4 regions of the Micromonospora sp. SD19 genome follow, and region 1 is predicted to be linked to each of the others. Evidence: riboswitches for the same ligand, from Rfam matches in the RefSeq annotation. Region 1 holds a riboswitch; each other region holds the start of a gene.

The links. Region 1 has a riboswitch for cyclic di-AMP ahead of ACX27O_RS21750 (C39 family peptidase). Riboswitches for the same ligand answer to the same signal wherever they lie in the genome.
Region 2: it holds a riboswitch for cyclic di-AMP, as region 1 does, so the genes downstream of both, ACX27O_RS03570 (coiled-coil domain-containing protein) here and ACX27O_RS21750 (C39 family peptidase) in region 1, are expected to answer to the same signal.
Region 3: it holds a riboswitch for cyclic di-AMP, as region 1 does, so the genes downstream of both, ACX27O_RS28275 (coiled-coil domain-containing protein) here and ACX27O_RS21750 (C39 family peptidase) in region 1, are expected to answer to the same signal.
Region 4: it holds a riboswitch for cyclic di-AMP, as region 1 does, so the genes downstream of both, ACX27O_RS01240 (C40 family peptidase) here and ACX27O_RS21750 (C39 family peptidase) in region 1, are expected to answer to the same signal.

The regions. Positions count from the first base shown of each region.
Region 1 covers NZ_JBTLMN010000006.1:358,602-363,110, reverse strand. Annotated here, with positions in the region: gene ACX27O_RS21765 (acyltransferase family protein) at 1-916, shown strand, start outside; gene ACX27O_RS21760 (hypothetical protein) at 1,009-1,431, shown strand; gene ACX27O_RS21755 (hypothetical protein) at 1,561-2,331, shown strand; cyclic di-AMP (ydaO/yuaA leader) riboswitch at 2,616-2,757, shown strand; gene ACX27O_RS21750 (C39 family peptidase) at 2,991-3,839, shown strand; gene ACX27O_RS21745 (hypothetical protein) at 3,913-4,509, opposite strand, start outside.
Region 2 covers NZ_JBTLMN010000001.1:768,711-773,219, forward strand. Annotated here, with positions in the region: gene ACX27O_RS03560 (helix-turn-helix transcriptional regulator) at 1-95, opposite strand, end outside; gene ACX27O_RS03565 (carbonic anhydrase) at 320-1,039, shown strand; gene ACX27O_RS03570 (coiled-coil domain-containing protein) at 1,096-2,115, opposite strand; cyclic di-AMP (ydaO/yuaA leader) riboswitch at 2,120-2,250, opposite strand; gene ACX27O_RS03575 (YibE/F family protein) at 2,417-3,787, opposite strand; gene ACX27O_RS03580 (copper-translocating P-type ATPase) at 4,218-4,509, shown strand, end outside.
Region 3 covers NZ_JBTLMN010000011.1:116,285-120,793, forward strand. Annotated here, with positions in the region: gene ACX27O_RS28265 (HelD family protein) at 1-1,595, shown strand, start outside; gene ACX27O_RS28270 (cation diffusion facilitator family transporter) at 1,702-2,619, shown strand; cyclic di-AMP (ydaO/yuaA leader) riboswitch at 2,761-2,892, shown strand; gene ACX27O_RS28275 (coiled-coil domain-containing protein) at 2,898-3,962, shown strand; gene ACX27O_RS28280 (hypothetical protein) at 4,104-4,509, shown strand, end outside.
Region 4 covers NZ_JBTLMN010000001.1:264,286-268,794, forward strand. Annotated here, with positions in the region: gene ACX27O_RS01235 (N-acetylmuramoyl-L-alanine amidase) at 1-1,602, opposite strand, end outside; cyclic di-AMP (ydaO/yuaA leader) riboswitch at 1,837-1,972, shown strand; gene ACX27O_RS01240 (C40 family peptidase) at 1,986-3,026, shown strand; gene dcd (dCTP deaminase) at 3,084-3,662, opposite strand; gene ACX27O_RS01250 (pyridoxamine 5'-phosphate oxidase family protein) at 3,762-4,319, shown strand.

The sequences.
Region 1 (4,509 bases):
GGCGACGCTGGTGGTCGCCTGGTGGTTCGCCGACCCGGTCCTGCCGGCGGCCGCGCTGGAGAACCTGCTGCTGCTGCAGGCCTGGGACCCCCGGCCGGGCTGGTTCTACAGCATCAACACGGTCAGCTGGTCGCTCTCCTGCGAGTTCTTCTTCTACCTCTGCCTGCCGCTCGCCCTGCCGTTGCTGCGCCGGGCCCGGCCGAAGCTGCTCTGGGCGCTGATCGTCGCGCTGCCGCTGCTGATCCTCGCGCTGTGGCCGGCGCAGGAGTTGGTGCCGGAGGTGAGTCGGTGGTGGTTCACCCAGATCTTCCCGCCGGTCAGGTCGCTGGAGTTCTGGTTGGGCGCGGTGGCCGCCGAGTTGATGCGCCGAGGGCTCTGGCGCGGGCCGGGTCTGGCCGTAGCCAGCGCGATCTTCGTGGTCACCTGGGTGGCGGCCGCGCAGTGGATCCGCGCCGAGTTGTGGACCACGTTGCTCGCCGTCGCGTACCTGTTGGTGATCACCGCTGCCGCTGACGCGGACGTGCGGGGTCGGCGCTCGCCGTGGCGTTCCCGGCCGTTGATCTGGCTCGGTGAGGTCTCGTTCGCCTTCTATCTGGTGCACGTGCTGGTGATGACGAGCGTGCTGCGCTGGAGCGGGGACTGGGGGACCGGCTTCGCGGGCTGGCGTGGGCCCGCCGTGGTGCTCGGCTTCCTGGTGGCGAACCTGATCCTCGCCGGGCTGCTGCACCGCTTCGTCGAGACCCCGATGATGCGCCGGCTCGCACCGCGCCGTCCGGCCCGGCCGGCGCCCGTCCCCCGGCAACGCACGGCCGGTGCCCCGACCGCCGGTGACGGCGACGCCGAGGGCGGGGCCGCGGGGGCCGCCGACGAGGTCGGTCCGGCCAACGGCCGATCACCGTACGCCGACCGGCGCTGACAGCGTCCACCCTGGTCAAACGGGTCGGCGCGGCGCGATCCGACACGCCCGTGGTCGGTGCGCCCGCCTCGGCGTGACGGTAGCGTGGGGATGTGCTTCCGGTCGCGTTCACCTGTCCGCTGTGGTGGGTGGCGCGCTGGGCGACGCGGGTGCTGACCAGCCTCGCCGTCGTCGCGGCCCTGGCGCTCGGCGCAGGCCCGGCCACGGCCGCCGCGTCGACGCCCAGCCCGGTGCCACCGTCGAGCGTGGTGTCGGCCTCCGTCGCCGCCGGGCCGCTGGCGGCCTCCGGTCGGCACGTCGGGGCGCACGCTGCGGCGCGCCCGGCAGCGGCGATCCCACCGGACGCCGTCGAGGAGGCCGTTCCCGCCTGGGCCGTCGACTCGCCCGGGGCGCTCCCCGAGGAGCACTGCGTCACCGCGACCGGCGTGCTTCCGGTCCGCGCGGCGGAGTCCGACCGGCTGCCCCTCGTCGACAGTGCGAGCGGTCGGGCCTGCCGGGCCCCACCCCGGCGCTGAGCCACCGGGACGATCGTCCCGCCGCCGCGCCTGTCGCCCCACCCGCTTCCCACCCGCCGACCGGTGGCCCGCCGTGGCCCGCCGGCCGGTGTGGCCCCATCGCACTGCTCTCTCCCCGAGGTGCCGACCATGGAGACCGCCGTCTTCTACCAGTTCGTGACCGAGGTGCCGCGAGCCGCCGCCATCTGGTCGACCCTGGTCCTGCTGACCCTGGGCCTGCTCACCGTGCTGGCCGCCCGCCCCGAACGGGACCGGCCCGCCGACGACCCGCTCCCGGCCGCGCCCACCGCCCGGGAGGTGGCCGCCGCCGAGGCCGCCGACCTGCGCCGCTACGCCGAGGAGGTGGCCGTCGCCGCGGCCGGCGCGGCGACGACAGCCAGGCGGCGACGCGCCGCCTGGCTGAGCGCCCAGGAGCAGATGGAGCGGGCCTGGACCGGGTACGACGCGGCGGACACCGCCGCGCGTCGCTTCGCGGGCGCCGGGGCGCTGCCCACCCCACGGACCCCGCACACCCCCGCCGAGTACGCGGCCCGGGAGCGCTATCTGCACCGGGCGGCGATGGCGGCGTACTGGCGGGGTGACCTGAGCATGGCGCAGCTCGGTGACGTGTTCGGGCACCGGCACGGCTGGGATCCCCGACGCCACCCGGTCGAGCAGGAGGTGTTGATCAGCCGGGTGGTCCGGGATGCGCGGCTGGCCGACTACCAGGCGGCCGCCGACCGTGAGCGGGCCGCCTGGCGTGACGCGGAGCTGGCCGCCGAGTCGGCTCGTACCCTCGCCGAGGAGGCGTACGCGGCGGCGGCCCGGCTGCGCCCGCACCCGGTGGCCGCCCGCCGGACGGTGGCGGGGGCGTTGCGCCCGGCCGTCGTGGCACGGTGGCGACCGGCCCGGGCGGGTTGAGCCCGATCTGTGATGTGAGGCCGGTCACGCAATTGTGAAATCGGACGTCCGACGCGAGCCGCGCCATTGTTCCCGCGATTATGGTCGCGTTCTTCGTCGCCTGTCCGGTTGTCGCCCGCAGGCGCGCCCGTAACCGGTTGTCCCATCGAGTCACATCATCGGCAATACGCGCAGAAATTGCCTCGCCGATTGAGGTTTACGCAGGTGAACCCGGCTTGGCAGGGCGCGGAGCCGCCAGTACTGTCGTCCTGTCCGATGCGGTAACCGATCGCAAGACGCGACGCCGCATCGACCCGCTTAATCGTGATCAACGAACCGGGGACCCATCAGTAAGTCCGGGGTGAATCCGCGAGCCACGGCCCGCGGTAGGGCGATCTTCCCGCCCGAATCCGTCAGCTAACCCGGTAGGCGGTGTCGGAAGGAGTCCCATCCTCGTGCAGCACCTTTCCACCCCTCGGTTGTTCCCTCGCCTCCACGGCGCGGCGGTGCACCCGCTCATTCGTCCAGTGACGGTGAGCTGACCCCCCGGGTCATCGCCTTCCCCGCCCGGCCACGCCGGGCGTTCCCCTGAGCGGTTCACCATCCGCGGACCACGGTCCGCGCGCTGGCGCCTGCCCGGATACCGGTCCGGCCCCGGTGTGCCGCTCTCCCCCCGATCCGTGGAGGACCCCGTGAAGCACACCCTGCAGCGTCAGCTCCGCCGCCTCGCCACCGAGCGCCCGTACCAGATCGTTGTCGCCTCCGCCGCGGCTCTCGCCATCGCCACCACCGGCGGTGCCCTGCTCACCACCGCCGACGACGCCCCGGCCGACCAGCGCACCGCGACCACCGTCGCCGAGATGCGCAGCGACGTCGCCGCCTCCCGGGGCGACGTTCGGGACGCGTCCCCCTCGGCCAGCGCCGCGCCGACCACCGCCGCGCCGGCCACCAGCGCCGCGTCCCCCGCCGCGAAGGCCAAGAGCAACCCCGACCTCACCCGTAAGCCGACGCCGCCGAAGCCGCCCGCGACCAAGGTGCTCGACTACGACTACGAGGCGCAGAACACCTACTACAACTGCGGTCCGGCGGCCACCCGCAACGCGCTCAGCGCCGCCGGCATCGACCGCACCCAGGAGGAGCTCGGCGCCGAGCTGGGCACCACCGAGATGGGCACCAACTCGGCCGAGGACACCACCCGGGTGCTCAACGCCGAGGTGAAGGGCTCCCCATACCGGACGCGGATGTTCCCCAGCGCGCCCAGCCCGGCGCAGATGGACCGGCTCCAGGCCGACGTGGTGAAGGCCATCACCGACGGCCGGGGCGTGGTGGCCAACGTCGTCGGGGACGCCACCGACACCGACGGCGGCTGGCACTCCTACGGCGGCGGGCACTACATCGCCGTCGTGGGCTACAAGGACGACGGTCGCACCGTGCGGATCGCCGACTCGGCGAACCCGGCCGACCCGTCGTACTGGATCACCACCATCGACCTGGCCAACTGGATCACCAGCCGGGGCTACTCCGCCTGACCCGGGCACGCCGAGGACCGCGGGCGTCGTCCCCCACAAGGGGCCGGCGCCCGCGGCGTCTTCGGCGGTGCGGTCAGTAGGTGATGAAGCCGTACAACGCCTTGTGGTTCGACTTCGTCCCGACCACGGTGTGGTCGACGGCGGACGACTGCACACTGCCCCTGACGAACAAGTAGTCGATCTTGCTGGAGCCGTTGGTGGCCGCCGACCCGTACCCGGTCATGCCGTAGCCGCTGAGCGTGCCGGGGGCGATGCCGGTGCGGTTCGCGTCGATGCCCACCACGCGGATCGTCGACGCGTTCAGCAGCGTGGTCGCGTCCGCACCGAGGTGGATGCCGCTGTTGGCGATGCCCCGGTCGCCGTCACCGGCGCAGGCGTTCTGCCGGTTCTCCTGCGGCAGGTGCATCGTCGCGGCGAACACGCTGGTGCCGGTCGCCTTGATGGTGAAGCGCGCCGCGATCGCGCTGGTCCGCTTCCACTTGTAGTAGTCGGTGCTGTCCGGGTCACTGTTCGGCGGCTTGTACAGCGTGCACCCGGCGCCGTTCGCGTACGCCGTGCCCGGCTTGAGCCAACCCGCGCTCCAGTACTTCGAGATGTCGCCACTGGCGAGGTTGAGCGTGCGCTTGTTCCAGATGATGGCGTTGGTCTGCTTCTTCTTCAGGTCGCCGAG
Region 2 (4,509 bases), on a different contig from region 1:
GGATTGCGGGCGATGGCCAGCAGGACGTGCCCGTGATTGGTGAGGAACGTCCAGTTCCGCCCGCCGTCGGTGTCGCCCGTCACAGTGCTCGCCATCGTTGACCGCCCTTCCGGATGTCCGCCTGCTCGCGGAGAGTCTTGTCCGCCCCGCCCTGGGAGGGTTGCCCAGGGGGCGACCGGGGTCAACGTATGAAATCTAAATCACGCATACCTTGACGCATCTTAGCGTGCGTGTGACGGTGGAGCGCGACTGAGCGCCCGCCGCCCGGTCGGCGGAAAGTCGGTCTGACCAGGTGAGATGCGTCGAGACGAGGTGCGGGATGAGTCATGCCGGGAACGCCGGTGGTCAGCCGGGTACGCAGCGGACCACCGATCGAGCGCCAGTGCTCAGTGAGCCGAGCCGGGCGTACGCCGAACTGGTCGCCGGCAATCGACGCTTCGTCGGCGGCGCGCCACACCATCCCAACCAGGACGCCGGGCACCGGGCCGCCGTCGCCGACGGGCAGCACCCGTTCGCGGTGATCGTCGGCTGCTCCGACTCCCGGCTGGCCGCCGAGATCATCTTCGACCGCGGGTTGGGTGACCTGTTCGTGGTCCGCACGGCCGGGCACACCGCCGGCCCGGAGGTGCTCGGCAGCGTCGAGTACGCGGTGACAGTGCTCGGCACTCCGCTGGTGGTGGTGCTCGGTCACGACCTGTGCGGTGCGGTGCAGGCCGCCCGGGAGTCCGCCGCGACCGGCACCGCGCCGAGCGGCCACCTGGGCGCGGTGGTCGACGCCGTGCTGCCCAGCCTGCGCCGGGCCGAGGCCGAGGGCGTGGACGACATCGACGGCATCGTCGACATCCACATCGCACAGACCGTCGAGACGTTGCTCGGGCAGTCCCCGGTGCTGGCCGACGAGGTGGCCCGGGGGCGGTGCGCGGTGGTGGGGATGTCCTACCGGCTGGCCGCCGGGGCGGTGCGCCCGGTTGCCGCCGTGCCGGCTGGCTTCGCGACGCTGGACACCCCGGCCGACCCGGCTGCCCCTGCCACCGTGTGACATGACGAGGGCCGCTCCGCGTCACGCGGAACGGCCCTCAACCGGGGTCGTACGGGTCAGAGCAGCGACATGTGGACGTGGTCGGTGTGGTTCGACGGCCCGCTGTACGAACTCCAGCCGGTGGCCGGGAACCAGATCTGCCGGTTCCAGATCACGTAGTAGATGCCGAGCCGGTCGGCGTTACGGATGAGGAACGCGGCGACGTTGTTGCCGTACGTCCGGGTGTCGTTGTTGTGCCACGGGGAGAAGCCGCTCTTCTGCAGCGACCAGTCGCAGGCGCGGCCCTTCGGGTGCTCCCACGGCCCGCCGGGGCGGTAGCAGCCGACGAACCGGTTGAAGCCGGCCCGCTTGACCTCCTTGTACGCGTGCAGCGTGCGGGGGGTGACGCAGCCGGACGTGGTGGGGTCGTTCTCGCTGCACGACTGGGGCTTCCAGTCGCCGTCGGCGGTGCGACCCGGGCCGATCTTCGCGACCGGGGAGGTGGCGTCCACCAGGCCGCCGGTGAAGCCCTTGCCGCCGACGAGGGAGAGCGCCTTGTCGGCCTCGCTCTTCCGCTTCGCCATCAGGGCGGTCTGCTTCTGCTGCTCGCGGACCTCGGTGTCGAGGGCCAGCTTGGCCTGCTCGGCGCGGGCCTTCACCTCGTTGACCTCGGAGAGCTTCTTCTCGTTGACCATGTTCATCTCGTCGAGCACCGCGGCGCGCTGGACGAACGAGTCGGGGGCGTCGCTCTCCAGCAGCATCGCGATCGCGCCGATCCGGCCGGTCCGGTAGGCCTGGGCGGCGATCTGCCCGACCTGCGGGGCCAGTGCGGCCAGGTCGGCGTTGGCCCGGTCGACCTCGGCCGCCAACTCGCTCTGCCGCTTCTTGGATTTGTCCAGCTTGGACTTGGCGGCGGAGTAGTCGCGGTTGGCCTGCTCGATGACGTCGTTGAGCAGCTTGGGCTCGCCGTCCTCCTCGTGCCCGGACGGTGTGGGGTTCGTCGGGGCGGCGTGCGCCGGGAGTGGCCCGGCGAACACGGTCAGTGCGGCGATCACGGCCACCACGGGTGTCAACCAGCGGCGTAGGGGTGCCGTCACAATGTTCCCTTCCGTCGACCGCCGACCGGGTTAGCTGACGGGTTCGGGGCGGAAGCGGCCCCTACCGCTGACGCGGATTCACCCCACGTACCTGGGTCCCCGGCTCGCCGGTTGGCGATTGGGCGGTGGCACCGCAGGCGCCGCTTCGCGCCTTCATCGGTGACCGGCAGCGAGGTTACCCGAGAGTCGACCGGCTGAGCTACGCCTGGATGCCGACCAAAAGCGTCATTTCGCCATAGCGTTGAGTGACCAGTGACGTGGTTCTCAGGGTGGTTGCCCGATCTGGTCACGCTGAGGAGTGTCACCATGCCGTATCCGTGCTCCTGTTCGACTCCGGCCACCGGTCGGCGGCCTCGGGTGGGGGTGCGGCCCGCTGCCGGTCCGGCTTGTTGGAGCCGGCCGTTCGCGGTGAGCTGAGGGCGGCGAGTGCCTCGCTGCGGTCCGGCTGGGGGCGCGCGGCGGGAGCGTCGGCCGGCGGCACGGCGTCGGTACGCCCGGCGGCGGTCACCACCGCGGCCAGCCCGGTGGTCAGCGGCACGGCGGCGATCAGACCGAGGGTGGCGACCGCGCTGCGGACGATCTCCTGGGCGAGGAACTCACTGGTGAGGATCTGCCCGATCGGTCGCGCGTCGGCGGTGAGCAGGAGCAGCAGGGGCAGCGACGCGCCCGCGTACGCCAGAACGATGGTGTTGACAGTGGAGGCGATGTGCGCGCGGCCGACCCGGGTGGCCGCCCGGTACAGCTGCAACCGGGTGAGGCCGGGGTTGGCGTTGGCCAGTTCGGTGACGGTGGCCGCCTGGGTGACCGTCACGTCGTCGAGCACCCCGAGCGATCCGATGATGATCCCGGCGAGCAGCAGTCCGTGCAGGTCGACGTCGCCCTGGAACATCGACAGGGTGGTGGCGTCTTCGCTGCCGAAGCCGGTGAGGTGGGTGGCGGCCGTGGCGATGGTGGCGAGTACGCCGGTCAGCACCAGGCTGCCCAGGGTGCCGAGCACGGCGACCGAGGTCTGTGCGGTGACCCCGTGCGTCAGATAGAGCACCACGAACATGATCAGGGCGGCGCCGACCACCGCCACCAGCAGGGGTGACCTGCCGGCACCGATACCCGGCAGCACGAAGGTGAGCAGGATGGCGAAGCTGGCGGCCAGTCCGGCGAGCGCGGCCAGACCCCGCCACCGACCGAACGCGACGATCGCGGCCGCGAAGACCACCGCCAGCCAGATCATCGGGGTGCCGCGTTGGTGCTCGGCGATGTTCCAGTTGCTGGTGCTGGGATCGGTGGGATCGGTCAGCTCGACCAGGATGACCTCGTCGCCGACCTCGACCCGGGGTGCGCCGGGCCCGTCCGGCACCGGCGTCCGTACCTGCTGGCCGGCGGTCGGCCCGTCGTCCACCCGGACGTCGACGGTGCCGCACCGTCCGTTGCCGACCCTCGGGGTGCCCTCGGGGACCGACGGCGCCGGCGGGCACGGCTCGTTCACCACCCGGGTGACAGTGCCGGGGTAGCGCGGCACGTCAGCGCCGCCGTCGGTCTGCGGTGACCCGCCGCGCGGCCAGAGCAGCACCGCGGCGAGCACGGTGGCGACGAAGAGGGGTACCACCGTCACGACGAGGATCCGTCGCACCCTCGGTGGGGCGGACGGAGCCGGGCGGGTGTGGTCGGAACCCAAGGCGAGACTCCCAACGATCCGGTGCGGGGTACGGGTCAGCGAGCCGGGCGGTTCACCGTTTCGGTGGAAACGCGGCGGTCGGCGGGACGATTCGCTGCCTGACGACCGCTTGATCACGGACGGTCAGTGCTCGGCCCGGCCGGTCGGAGCCGACGTCACGTCGTGGCGGCGACAGTGCCCGACTGTGCGGCGGCATCCGGAGGGCCATCGGGGGAGATGCTAGCCAGCCCGTGGCGGGGTCGCAGGTCGTGGCGGAGTGTCGGTGACCGAATCGCTCGCGTGGCGGCCCTCGGACCGGCATGTTGGAGCTATGCCCGCTCCGTCGCCGTCCGACCCCGACCATCGGCACGCCGGACCGGTGCCGCACGAGAGGCCCGCCGGGCATTCCGATCATTCCGGGCACGACAAGCACGCCGGGCACGATCCGGCGATGTTCCGCCGCCGGTTCTGGGTCTGCCTGGTGTTGACCGTCCCGGTGGTGCTGACGAGTCATCTCGTGTCGGACCAGCTGGGCCTGGCCTTGGACGACGTCCCCGGCCGGTCCTGGGTGGGCCCGGTGCTCGGCTCGGTGGTGTTCTGGTGGGGCGGTTGGCCGTTCCTGGTCGGCGCGGTCCGGGAGGTGCGGGACCGGGCACCGGGGATGATGCTGCTGGTCGCGATGGCGATCACCGTCGCCTACACCGCGTCCCTGGCGACCAGCGTCGGCGCGTTCGACCTGGACT
Region 3 (4,509 bases), on a different contig from region 1:
GCATGCGCGACATCGTGGCGACCATCCAGCGGGAACAGGACGAGGCGATCCGCTCGCCCGGCTCCGGGGTGACGATCGTCGCGGGCGGCCCCGGCACCGGCAAGACCGCTGTCGCTCTGCACCGGGCCGCGTTCCTGCTGTACTCCGACCGCAGCCGCTACGCGGGCGGCGGCATCCTGGTGGTCGGCCCGTCGTCGGTCTTCGTCGAGTACATCGGCTCGGTGCTGCCGTCGCTCGGTGAGGACACCGCGACCCTGCACTCGCTGGGCACCCTCTTTCCGGGGATGACCGCCACCCGCACCGATCCGCCCGAGGTGGCGGCGGTGAAGGGCTCGCTGCGGATGCGCCGGGTGCTGGAGCGTGCGGCCCGCGACGCGGTGCCGGGCGGCCCGGGTGAGCTGCGGCTGCTCTACCGGGGCACGCTGCTGCGGTTGGACCGGGCCGCGCTGGACCGCATCCGGGACCGGGCGCTGCACCGCGGCGCACGACGCAACGAGGTGCGCCGGGCCGGTTTCGACGGGGTGTTCGCCGCGCTCTGGGCGCAGGCCCGTGAGCTGAGCAGCGGTCGACTGCCGGAGCAGCCGGCCTTCGAGGCGGAGATCGCCGAGCGGTCGGAGTTCCGGGAGTTCCTCAAGGCGTGGTGGCCCCGACTGCACCCCCGACACGTGCTGGGCTGGCTGGCGCAGCCGGACCGGCTGCGCCGGTACGCCGCGGGAATCCTCTCCTCGGCGGAGATCCGGCTGCTCACCGCCGCGTACCGGAACCTGGACTCGGCCGGGCTGACCATCGCCGACGTGGCGTTGCTGGACGAGTTGGACGCGCTGCTCGGTAAGCCCGCGCAGCCGGCCAAGGCGCGACGCGATCCGTTCCAGCTCGCCGGTGGTGTCCGCGAGCTGAGCACCCTCGGCGAACGGCAGCGGGCGGCCCGCGCGGCGGCCCGGGAGCGGCCGGAGGACTACCGGGACTACGCGCACGTGGTGGTGGACGAGGCGCAGGACGTCTCGCCGATGCAGTGGCGGATGGTCGGTCGCCGTGGCCGGCTGGCCTCCTGGACGGTGGTGGGCGACCCTGCGCAGACCGCGTGGACCGGCGACCCGGAGGAGCTGACCCGAGCCCGGGACCAGGCGCTGGGCCGGCGTAAGCGACACGAGTTCACGCTGACCACGAACTACCGCAACTCGTCGGAGATCTTCGCGGTGGCGGCGGCGGAGATCCGCCGGCTCTACCCCGACCTGCCGCTGCCGACCGCCGTCCGCTCCACCGGGGTCGAACCGGTCGAGCTGGTGGTGCCGGCCGCCGGGTTGGAGACCGCGACTGTCGAGGCCGCCGCCGGCCTGCTGGCCGAGGTGGAGGGCACGGTCGGGGTGATCACGCCGGTCCCCCGCCGTGACGAGGTCGCCGGTTGGCTCGGCGCGCTCGGCGCGCCCAGGTTGCAGGTGGTGACCAGCCTGGAGGCCAAGGGCATGGAGTACGACGCGGTGGTGCTGGTCGCCCCGAGCGAGATCCGGGCGGATCCGGGCGCCGGGGTACGCACCCTGTACGTGGCGCTCTCCCGGGCCACCCAGCGGCTCACCACCATCGACCCGACCGGCTGACCTGCGCGGACCGCCGCCAGCGCGAGGCATCACCCGTACACTTGCACACATAGCGATGTGAGCATACATTTGACCGGGTCCCGGCCGGCGGCGGAAGGTGAATCTCGTGGGCGCAGGTCATGACCACCACCATGGGTCCGTCGCCAATGCCGCACACCAGCACCGGGGTCGACTCTGGGCGGCGTTCGGGCTGCTCGCCACCCTGATGGTGGTCGAGGCGGCGACCGCCCTGCACACCGGCTCACTCGCCCTGCTCTCCGACGCCGGGCACATGTTCACCGACGTGCTCGGCATCGGGATGGCGCTCGCCGCGATCACGGCGACCCGGCGGGCCACCAACGACCCGCAGCGCACCTTCGGGCTCTACCGGCTCGAGGTGCTCGCCGCGCTGGCCAACGCCGTCCTGCTCTCCGGCGTGGCGATCTACGTGGTGATCGAGGCGATCCGTCGGTTCGGCGACCCGCACCAGGTCATCGCCGGCCCGATGCTCGCGGTGGCCGTGCTCGGTCTGCTCGCGAACATCGCCGCCTTCGCCCTGCTGCGCGCCGGGGCCCGGGAGAGCATCAACCTCCAGGGCGCCTACCTGGAGGTGCTCGGTGACCTGCTCGGCTCGGTCGGCGTCATCGGGGCGGCGCTGCTCATCACCGTCACCGACTGGTGGTGGGCGGACCCCCTGGTCGCGGTCGCCATCGGCGTGTTCATCCTGCCGCGCACCTGGCGGCTGGCCCGCGCCGCTATCCGCATCCTGGTGCAGGCCGCCCCGGAGCACCTCCAGGTCACCGCCGTGCACGATCGGCTGGCCGCGGTGCCCGGCGTCGTCGAGGTGCACGACCTGCACGTCTGGACGCTCACCTCGGGCATGGAGGTGGCCTCCGCACACCTGACCATGGCGCCCGGGGCGGAGGTCGGCGCGGTGCTCACCGCGGCGCGTACGGCCCTGCACGACGACTTCCGCATCGAACACGCGACGTTGCAGATCGAGCCGGGCGCCGCCTCCGGCGCGTGTGGCTCCATCGAGTGGTGACGACCTTTTCGGAGCATTGCTCACTTTTAAGGTAATTTTCCGTGGTGACGCACGCACCGTCCGTCACATTGGCTGCAGCGGCCCCACCGGCACCGGTAGGCTCGGTCCCGGCCTCCACCAGGCGGCGCCTCCCGGCGCCGGTGGCGGTCGCCGCCTAATCGCCCAACCGGGCGAACCGGGGAACCATGTTCCTGGGGTGCATCCGCGTCAGCGGTAGGGATCTTCCGTCCCGAACCCGTCAGCTAACCCGGTCGGCGGCTGACGGAAGGACATGCGCAGTGGCACCAGCACGACCACCCGCCGCCCGACTGGCGGCCCTGATCGTCGCGATGTTCGCCCTCGGCGTCGCGCTTCCGGCCGGCACCGCCTCGGCCGCTCCCCCGACCGGCCTGCGGGCCGCCGCACCCGACTCCGACGAGGAGGGCGGCACCCCGGCGTTGCGCGCCCAACTCGAGGCGGCCAGCAAGGGCTACCTGGACGCCAAGCGAGCCCTGGACACCTCGGTACAACGGCAGAAGCAGCTCACCACCCAGCTGAAGACCATCGAGGTCGAGATCGACCAGCGCAACGGCAAGGTCGGCGAGATCGCCGAGGTGGCGTACCGGACCGGACGACTCGGCGCGATGTCGGCGCTGCTCAACAGCAGCACCCCGGAAGGCTTCATGGACCGGGCAGCCGCCCTGGACGCGGTGGCCGCCAACGAGGACCGGGTGCTGCGCGATCTGCTGAAGAGCAAGGACCAGGCCACCCGCACCCGGGTCGCACTGGACGGCGAGATCATTGAACAGCGCAAGCAGGTCGCGGTGATGGCCAAGCGCAAGGAACAGGCCGAACGGGCCCTGACCGTGGCCACCACACCCAAGACACAGAGCACCGCCGACACCGGCTCCAACCGGGGCACCTCCACCGCCAACGCGACGGCCGCGCCGCGCAACTCCGACGGCTCCTGGCCTTCCGAGTCGTGCAGCGTGAACGACCCCACGCCGGCCAGCGGCTGCATCACCCCGCGTACCCTGCACGCGCTCAACCAGGCCAAGGCGGCGGGCTTCACCCGGTACGTCTCGTGCCACCGCCCCAGCGGCTCCGGTGAGCACCCGAAGGGCCGGGCCTGCGACTTCGCCGCACAGAAGGGCGGCTTCGGCGGAGCCGCGACCGGCGGCGACAAGACCTACGGCAACAACCTGGCCGCGTACTTCATCCGCAACGCGGACCGGCTCGCCGTGCTCTACGTGATCTGGTACAAGCAGATCTGGCTGCCCAGCAGCGGATGGAAGTCGTACAGCGGGGCGCACGGGACCCCGTCCACCGACCACACCAACCACGTACACCTGTCGGTCTACTGACCCACCCGTGGTGATGCCTGTGAGTCATCACGATGACTCACAGGCATCACCCGCGTCCGGGGCCGGCTACGTCGCCGGGCGTACCCCTGATGTCGTCGCTCGGCGGACGACCCGGCCGGGGCCGGCGGGCAGCATCGCGGTATGCCTCGGATCCGACCCACCACCCGCAAGGCGCTGCTCACCCTGCACCTCGTCACCTCGCTCGGCTGGCTCGGCACCGACCTGGTGCTGCTCACCCTCGGCATCGCCGTGCAGCGGGGCGCCGACCCGGCGGTGGTCTACCCGGTCACGGCCCTGATCGGCACGGTGCTGTTCGCGCCGCTGAGCGTCCTGGTCTGGCTGATCGGAGTGGCCAGTTCGCTGCTCACCCCGTGGGGCCTGCTGCGGCACCGCTGGGTGCTGGTCAAGCTCGTGCTCACCACCGTGATGGTCGGGCTGGTGCTGTTCCTGCTCACCCCGAACCTGCGCCACGCCGGAGCGGTCGGCGCCGCCCTGCCCGCCCGGGATCGCGCCGACCTGGTCATCGCGCCGGCCGTGTCCACCAGCC
Region 4 (4,509 bases), on a different contig from region 1:
CTGCCCGAGGTACCAGATCGCCGTCCAGTCGCCCTGCCGGCCGGCCAGCGCGTACGTCTGCCCGGCGGAGGCCCGGGCCCCGTGGTCGGACACGGCCATCGTGTTCGGGGTGCCGTCCGGGCGGAGCGCGACGTCGTTGACCAGCGGCGCGTCCGCGGACGGTGCGCTCCGGAGCACCACCGCCGAGGAGCCGCGCGGTGCGCACGGCACGCCGGCGGTGACGCAACCGGTGAACGCCGGCTGGTTGGTGGCGTAGTCGGGGTCGATGCGGACCAGCCCGGTGGCCGGGGTGCCGGTGTCCAGTCGGGGTGCGTGCAGCAGGTCGAAGTAGTGCGTCCAGTCCCAGTACGGTCCCGGATCCCAGTGCATCCCCCGCACCGTGGAGGCGACGGTGCCGGGCACGTTGTCGTGGCCGATGATGTGCTGGCGGTCCAGTGGGATGCCCAGCCGCAGCGCCAGGTGCCGGACCAGCTTCGCCGAGGTCCGGTACATCGCCTCGGTGTACCAGGTCCCCTGCGCCGCGAAGCCTTCGTGTTCCAGCCCGATCGACTTCGCGTTGACGTACCAGTTGCCGGCGTGCCAACCGACGTCCTTGGTCTTCACGTGCTGGGCGATGTGCCCGTCCACCGAGCGCAGCGAGTAGTGCCAGCTGACGTAGGTCGGATCCTGGACGAGTCGCAGGGTCGTCGCCCAACTCGCCTCGGTGTCGTGGATGACGATGTATTCGATCTTCTGCCGGGCGGGCCGGTCGGAGAGGTCGTGGTTGCCGTAGTCCCCGTCGCCGAACGCCTCGTAGGGTGCCGGGATCCACTCGCACGAGATGGTGCGGGGGCACTCCACCCCGTCCGGGCGGGCCAGCCGGCGCAGGCCCAGCCGGTCCAACCAGGAACGCTCGGGCCGTACCGCGCGGGCCGGCAGGGTGATCCGCTGGCCGTCGTCGGTCACCCGGGACTGGCCCGCGCCGATGGTGGTGAAGACCTCGTCGGCGAAGGCCGCGGCGGCGTCGGCGCTGTCCGCGCCGGAGTAGCGGGCCACCGCGCCGTACCAGGCGGCCGGGTTGGTGTCGGCGCCGACCGGGGCGTCCAGCTCCCGTTGGTACGCGCTGAGCAGCGCCGCCCCACCCCGGATGTTGAGGCCCGCGTCGGTGCGCAGTGCCTCGGGGGCGACGCCGGTCAGCGTGGCGGCGGCGTCCACGGTCTGCAACGCGGCGGTGGACGGCGCGGGGGCCTCGACCGGTCGGGGCGCGGGCACCCGGGCGGGACGCGAGTCGTCGCCGCGCGGGTCCTCGGCACCGGCGTCGTGGTGACCGCGCCCGGGTAGGGCGGCCACGTGGCGGGCGTCGGTCAGGTGCATCGGGCCGTAGCCGCCACTGGTGCTCGGTGTGCCGGCGTTGGTGTCCCAGCGGGACTCCAGGTAGGAGACGGCGAGCAGCACGACTGTCGGCACCCCGTACTCGGTGGCCGCGGCGGCGTACTGCTGCTGACGGTCGGTGGTGGACGCGGCGGCGGCCGGGCCGACGGAGAGTGGCACCGTGGTGGCGGCGGCGACCACGGCGGCGGCGAGCAGTGCGCGCCAGCCCGTCGACAGGGTTGGATGGTGCATCGAACCCCCTAGATTCTCGCGGAGTGAGTCAGGTCACCATCGCGCCGTCCGGGAGGTCAGGTCAATACCTTTCCATCTATCGAAGCGTGGGGAAAGAATTCTTCACACACGGTCGGTGACCTCGTCCAATCGGTACGGAGTGTCACGGCCGTGCGGGTTGCGGATCGGTAACAAGCGTCTCTACTCTGGTCATTCGTCGGGCCGACAGCAGCTCCGCCCAGCCCGGGCGGTAACGGACCGACACCGCCGAGTCGTTTCCGAGCGAACCGGGGACCCAGGTCCCTCGGGGTGAATCCGCAGCCACTGCGGTAGGGCGCCGACTTCCCGCCCGAACCCGTCAGCTAACCCGGTAGGCGGTCAGGAAGAAGGAGTACGGAACCCCGGTGGCACTCCATGCCCCGCGGCCGTCGTCCGAGCGGTCGGCATCAGCCGGCCCGACGTCGATCGTGCCGCGCCCACGCTGGTCCCGCTTCACCACCGCACTCGCCGCCCTGGCCGGCGTCGCCGTCGTCCTGACCGGCAGTGCCACGGCGGCCCACGCCGACCCGTCGGTCGCCGAGATCGAGCGCCAGATCGACGCCGACTGGAACAAGCTCGAACCGATCATCGAACGGCACAACGCCACCCGCGCCGACCTCGCCGCGAAGCGCAAGCAGGCCGACGCCCTGGCCGCCCGGATCACCCCGCTGGAGCGCCAGGTCGACGCCGCGATGGACAAGGTCAGCGCCCTGGCCGTACGCGCCTACAAGGGTGAGAACGTGTTGACCGTCAACGCGGTGCTGGGCAGCCGGTCGCCCAGCGAGGTGGTCGGCCAGCTCGAGATGCTCGACCGCTTCGCGCACAACCAACAGAAGGACGTACGCGAGGTCGCCGACCTGCGCGACCAGCTGGCCGCGCAGAAGGCGCCGCTGGACGAGATGGTGGCCCAGCTGACCCGCACCGAAGCTCAGCTGGCGGCGAAGAAGAAGCAGATCAACGAAGAGATCGACCGCCTGCAGAAGCTGCGCCTCAAGGTGTACGGCAACGGTGGCGGTGGCCCATTGCGCCCGGCGCCCTGCCCGGGCAGCTACCCCGGCGGCGGCGCGGGCACCGCTGTCAAGTTCGCCTGCGCCCAGATCGGCAAGCCCTACGTCTGGGGTGCCGAGGGTCCGAACTCGTACGACTGCTCCGGGCTGATGCTGGCCGCCTGGGCGAAGGCCGGCGTGTCGCTGCCACACAACGCCGCCGCGCAGAGCCGCGTCACGAAGAACGTCAGCAGGGGCGACCTGCGCCCCGGCGACCTGGTCTTCTACTACAGCGACATCCACCACGTCGGCATGTACGTCGGCGGCGGCTGGGTGGTGCACGCTTCGCAGGCCGGTCAACCGGTCAAGATGAAGAAGGTCGACGACGGCCCGATCCACAGCTACGGCCGCCCGGGCTGACCCGGGTGACGAGAGGGCCCGCCGCGATCCGTCGCGGCGGGCCCTCGTCGTCGTGGTTCAGCGGGTGGGCCAGGTGCGCCAGTGCTGCCAGGCGCGGCTCGGCGTCGGCCCCCGCTGGCCCTGGTAGCGCGAGCCGTAGACCACCGAGCCGTACGGGTGCTCGGCCGGCGAGGAGAGCCGGAAGATGCAGAGCTGCCCGATCTTCATGCCGGGCCACAGGGTGATCGGCAGGTTCGCCACGTTCGAGAGTTCCAGCGTCACGTGACCGGAGAAGCCCGGGTCGATGAAGCCGGCGGTGGAGTGGGTGAGCAGCCCGAGCCGGCCCAGGGAGCTCTTGCCCTCCAGTCGGCCGGCGAGCTGGTCACCCAGCGAGATGACCTCCAGCGTCGAGGCGAGCACGAACTCCCCGGGGTGCAGCACGAACGGCTCACCGTCGGGGACCTCGACCGCCGAGGTCAGGTCGTCCTGCTGCATGGCGGGATCGATGTGGGTGTAGAGGTGGTTGTTGAAGACCCGGAACAGCCGGTCGAGTCGGACGTCGATGCTGGACGGTTGGACCAGGGTGGGCTCGAACGGCTCCAGGCCCAGCGTGCCGGCCTTGATCTCGGAGACCAGGTCGCGGTCGGAGAGCAGCATCGGACCACCATAGCCGCGTTGCCGAAAGTGCCCGGATTCGGTGCCGGTGACCAGCGCGTCGAGGTCGCTGCTCGTACATTTGTTCGATAGAATGCCCGCATGGCTTCCTGGTCCGAATTCGCCGCCGACGAGCCCCGACTCGCCGACGGGATCCGCGTTCTCCTCCAGCAGTACGGGCCGGGCTTCGGCTATCTGGCCACGGTCCGCGCCGACGGCGGGCCCCGCGTCCATCCGGTCTCCCCGGTCATCACCGCCGAGGGGCTGTTCTGCTTCATCATCGACTCGCCCAAGCGCCGTGACCTCGAACGGGACGGCCGCTACGCGCTGCACTCGTTCCCGGCCGAGGAGAGCGACGACGAGGCATACGTGGCAGGGCGGGCCCGTCCGGTGACCGATCCGGTCCGGGTGGCGCAGCTGGCGCAGAGCGCCCGCGCCGAGCCGCAGGTCGACTGGCGGCTCTTCGAGTTCACCATCGACGTGGCGATGCTTACCCGCCGTGAGCAGCACATCGCGGGCGTTCCCGGCCTCGCGCCGGGTCGGCCGGCCGTGCGGGTCTGGCTCGACCCAAACGCCCCGTCGGCGGTGGCCACCCCGTTGGCCGTCCCGCCGACGCGCCCGACCCGCCTCAGCCGTGACGTCCAGTGCACGGCCGCCTGACCACGACTGGAAGATCATCGGTGTCGGCTCCGTGAGGACGGAGCCGACACCGGGCTGTACGTACGCCCGCCGCCGGCACCCCGCATGATCAACTCGGTTTCCGTGAAACCGCGGTGTCCCGGCGCTTCGGACGCCCCGATTTTCAGCAAGCCGAGTGGATCAACCCGGGTCGGCCAGGGTTGTGCGGTAT